2 regions of the Streptomyces sp. 796.1 genome follow, and region 1 is predicted to be linked to the other one. Evidence: riboswitches for the same ligand, from Rfam matches in the RefSeq annotation. Region 1 holds a riboswitch; the other holds the start of a gene.
What was found. Region 1 has a riboswitch for glycine ahead of gcvP (aminomethyl-transferring glycine dehydrogenase). Riboswitches for the same ligand answer to the same signal wherever they lie in the genome.

Region 1 (2,197 bases):
GGACCTTCGCCGTCGACGACCCGGACCTCGCGCAGGGCGAGCCGCTGCCGCTGGTCCGTCCCGAGATACGCCCCGCCGCACCGGCTCCCGGTGCGCCGTGCGACGCGGGGGAGCCTGGGACGCCCGGGCCGGTGCCTCAGCCGCTCGAAGCCGCCCCCGGTCCCTCGTCCGAACCAGCGATATGCCCGAAGCCGGTGTCCGGCGGCGGGGTGGGGGCGCTGCGCCGCGAGGTGTCGAGCCCGTAGTGCCGGTAGAGCTGGACCTCCTGCTCGGGTGAGAGGTGCCGGCCGACACCGAGGTCGGGCGCGCCCTTGATGAGCGCGCGGTCGAAGGGCACGCGCAGGACCTCGTCGACCACCTCGCTCGGCTCCAGCGGTACGAAGACGTCCCGCCCGAACAGTCCGGTGCGCACCGCCGCCCACTCGGGTGCGCCGGTCGCGTCGTCGAGGTAGACCTCGTCCACGGTGCCGATCTTCGTGCCGTGGCGATCGAACGCCTTGCGGCCTATCAAGTGCCTCGGATCGGTGTCCGTCTGCACCGTCCATCACCTCCAGCAAGGTCGTGACTGCCCTATGACACCTACGTAAGGGCACATCATGCCCACCGGCCACTTGAGGAAGCAGGTGGAAACGTCGCTGGTAGGCTGGTCCGTGGCTGTCGACCCCGTGCGGGAGAGCCCTCCGACGCAGGTAGGCGGGGGCGCCGAAGGAGCAAATCCTCCCCGGAATCTCTCAGGCACACGTACCGTACGGACGAGGTCACTCTGGAAAGCAGGGCGGGTCACGGACTGGCATCAGCCCGGAACCCGTCCTCACCGACGGTGAAAGCCGGGTCGCGGGTGCGGGCCGGTGAAGCTCTCAGGTCGCGATGACAGAGGGGGAGGCCGTTCGGGCACCAGCGCCATGGTGCCCCCGAAGGTCGTATGACCAGGAGGCCTCCGCAGATGACCGCACACCGCACCTCCCTGACCGAGTTGGAGCGCGGCACGCCCTTCGACGAGCGTCACATCGGGCCCGACCGCGAGGCACAGGCCAAGATGCTGGCCCAGGTCGGCTTCGGCTCGCTGGACGAGCTGACCGCGGCTGCCGTGCCCGATGTGATCAAGAGCGCCGAGGCGCTGCGCCTGCCCGACGCCAGGACCGAGCCGGAGGTGCTCGCCGAACTGCGTGCGCTGGCCGACCGCAACCAGGTCGTCACGCCCATGATCGGCCTCGGCTACCACGGCACCTTCACGCCGCCGGTGATCCTGCGCAACGTGATGGAGAACCCGGCCTGGTACACCGCGTACACCCCGTACCAGCCGGAGATCTCGCAGGGGCGCCTGGAGGCGCTGCTCAACTTCCAGACCATGGTCGCGGACCTGACCGGGCTGCCCACCTCCGGCGCCTCGCTGCTCGACGAGGGCACCGCGGCGGCCGAGGCCATGGCGCTCTCGCGGCGTGTGGGCAAGGTCAAGAACGGCGTCTTCCTGATCGACGCGGACTGTCTGCCGCAGACCATCGCCGTGATCCAGACCCGCGCCGAGCCCACCGGTGTGGAGATCGTGGTCGCCGACCTGTCCGACGGCATCCCGGACGAGGTCGCCGAGCGCGGCGTCTTCGGCGTCCTCCTCCAGTACCCGGGCGCCTCCGGCGCGGTGCGCGACCCGCGGGCGGTCATCGAGCGGGCGCACGAGCTCGGCGCGGTCGTCACGGTCGCCGCCGACCTGCTCGCCCTCACCCTGCTCACCTCGCCCGGTGAGCTGGGCGCCGACATCGCCGTCGGCAGCACGCAGCGGTTCGGCGTGCCGATCGGCTTCGGCGGCCCGCACGCCGGCTTCATGGCCGTCGGCGAGAAGTTCGCCCGCAGCCTGCCCGGCCGACTCGTCGGCGTCTCCGTCGACGCGGACGGCGACAAGGCGTACCGGCTGGCGCTCCAGACCCGCGAGCAGCACATCCGCCGCGAGAAGGCCACCAGCAACATCTGCACCGCCCAGGTGCTGCTCGCCGTGATGGCGGGCATGTACGCGGTCTACCACGGCCCGGACGGCCTGGCCGCCATCGCCCGCCGTACCCACCGCTACGCCACGGTGCTCGCCGCCGGGCTGCGGGCCGGCGGCGTCGAGGTCGTGCACGGCGCCTACTTCGACACGCTCACCGCGCGGGTGCCGGGGCGGGCGGCCGAGGTCGTCGCCGCGGCCCGCGAGGCCGGCGTCAAC
Region 2 (2,197 bases), on a different contig from region 1:
GTCCCTGGTGTCCTGCGAGTCCACCCGCCGCACCGGGGCACTGGCAGCGCCCTGGCCTAACACCAGCCGGCTCATCAGGGTGCTCTTGCCGCTGCCGGGCAGCCCGGAGACGACCAGCAGGTCCCCGGTGGCGTACCGCAGCTCCCGCACCGGGACGGCTCCGTCCGGCCGCGCCGCGGGGGCGGGGGCCGCCGGGGCAGGGGTGGCCGGCGCGGCCGGGCGCGGGGCCGGGGCGGCGGATCGCACCGGGGTCGGCACTGCCGGGGCGGCCGGGACCGCGCCACCTTCGCGGGAACGCGGGACCGCACCGCCTTCATGGGAGCGCGACTCCACTCCGCTCTCATGCGAACGCGGGGCCACACCACCCTCGCGAGTGCGCGGGACCGCGCCACCCTCTCGGGAACGCGGGACCGCACCGCCTTCACGGAAGTGCGTAACAGCGGCCGGGCGCGGGGCCGGAGCGCCGGGCTCCGCGGGGGCGAGCCCCGCGGCGGCCAGCTCCGAGGCGGCGGGCCCCGGGCCCGCGGGCTCCACCCGTCGCCGCCCACCCCCACGCAGGTCAATGACGGTGGGCCCGCGCCCCATCGGCAGCGTCTCCCCGGGGTGCCGCTCGCGGGGCCGCACGGGTGGCGGCGCCAGCGAAGAGGAGGAAGCTGGAGGTGGTACCAGCGCGGGCACCTCGGGCCCCGCCTGCATGCCCTGACCCTGCAACGTGATCATCCTCCCCGAGCGCAACGGCGGCGGTCACCACGGTTCGTGTCCACCGAGTGTAAAGAAGAGGTAATGAACCCCACAGTGAATCGGATGCCGGACCGGGGGTCCATCGCACGGCCGTCCGTGTCATGATGTGCGCGCAACTGCATACCGGCCGCTCGAATCCATGCGGGAGAGTTCCCGGACCTGCGGTGATCCCCGTGATCGCCCGCCGCCCTGGACGCCGAAGGAGCAAGTCCTCCCTTGAATCTCTCAGGCCCCGATACCGCGTGGACGAGGCAGATCTGAAAAGCGAGCCGTTCCTACGGCTCCACCCAAGGTGCAAGCCGGGCCCCACGCCAGGGGTCATGGCGAACCTCTCAGGTTCCGATGACAGATGGGGAGGATGTCCTCGCCAGCCCTGCCCACCCTTGGGAGTCCGCAACCGATGAGCAGCCTGCCCGATTCTCCGCGCCGTACCGCCCTGGACGCGACCCACCGCGCGCTCGGCGCCACCATGACCGACTTCGCGGGCTGGGACATGCCGCTGCGCTACGGCAGTGAGCGCGAGGAGCACACCGCCGTCCGTACCCGCGCCGGCCTCTTCGACCTCTCCCACATGGGCGAGATCACCCTGACCGGCCCGCAGGCCGCCGAGGCGCTGGACTTCGCGCTGGTCGGCAACCTGTCGTCGGTGGCCGTCGGCCGCGCCCGGTACACGATGATCTGCGACGCCGACGGCGGCATCCTGGACGACCTGATCGTCTACCGGCTCGCCGACCAGACGTACCTGGTGGTCGCCAACGCCTCCAACGCCCAGGTGGTGCTGGACGCGCTGACCGAGCGCGCCGCCGGCTTCGAGGTCTCCGTACGCGATGACCGCGACGCCTACGCGCTGCTCGCCGTGCAGGGCCCCGAGGCCCCGGGCATCCTGAAGTCGCTGACCGACGCCGACCTGGACGGGCTCAAGTACTACGCGGGCCTGCCGGGCACCGTCGCGGGCGTGCCCGCGCTGATCGCCCGTACCGGGTACACCGGCGAGGACGGCTTCGAGCTGTTCGTGGCCCCCGGCGACGCCGAGCCGCTGTGGCAGGCGCTGACCGCGGCCGGCGAGCAGGTCGGGCTGATCCCGTGCGGCCTGGCCTGCCGCGACACGCTGCGCCTTGAGGCGGGCATGCCGCTGTACGGGCACGAGCTGACGACGTCGACCACCCCGTTCGACGCGGGCCTGGGGCGCGTGGTGAAGTTCGAGAAGACGACGAACGAGGGCCGCTTCGTCGGCCGCGAGCCGCTGGCGGCGGCGGCCGAGCGGGCCGAGCAGGCCCCGCCGCGCAAGCTGGTCGGTCTGATCGCCACCGGCCGCCGGGTGCCGCGCGCCGGCTTCTCGGTGGTGGCCGCGGACGGCACGGTGATCGGCGAGGTCACCTCCGGCGCCCCCTCCCCCACCCTCGGCAAGCCGATCGCCATCGCCTACGTGGACGCGGCGCACGCCGCCCCCGGCACG

Region 2: another riboswitch for glycine. It lies ahead of gcvT (glycine cleavage system aminomethyltransferase GcvT); the one in region 1 lies ahead of gcvP (aminomethyl-transferring glycine dehydrogenase).

Annotation. Positions count from the first base shown of each region.
Region 1 is NZ_JBLIWA010000016.1:10,659-12,855, forward strand. It holds gene ACMA1D_RS12935 (DNA polymerase IV) at 1-245, shown strand, start outside; gene ACMA1D_RS12940 (PRC-barrel domain-containing protein) at 137-538, opposite strand; glycine riboswitch at 659-757, shown strand; gene gcvP (aminomethyl-transferring glycine dehydrogenase) at 944-2,197, shown strand, end outside.
Region 2 is NZ_JBLIWA010000039.1:17,415-19,611, reverse strand. It holds partial or broken gene ACMA1D_RS24025 (AAA family ATPase) at 1-258, opposite strand, end outside; glycine riboswitch at 874-992, shown strand; gene gcvT (glycine cleavage system aminomethyltransferase GcvT) at 1,142-2,197, shown strand, end outside.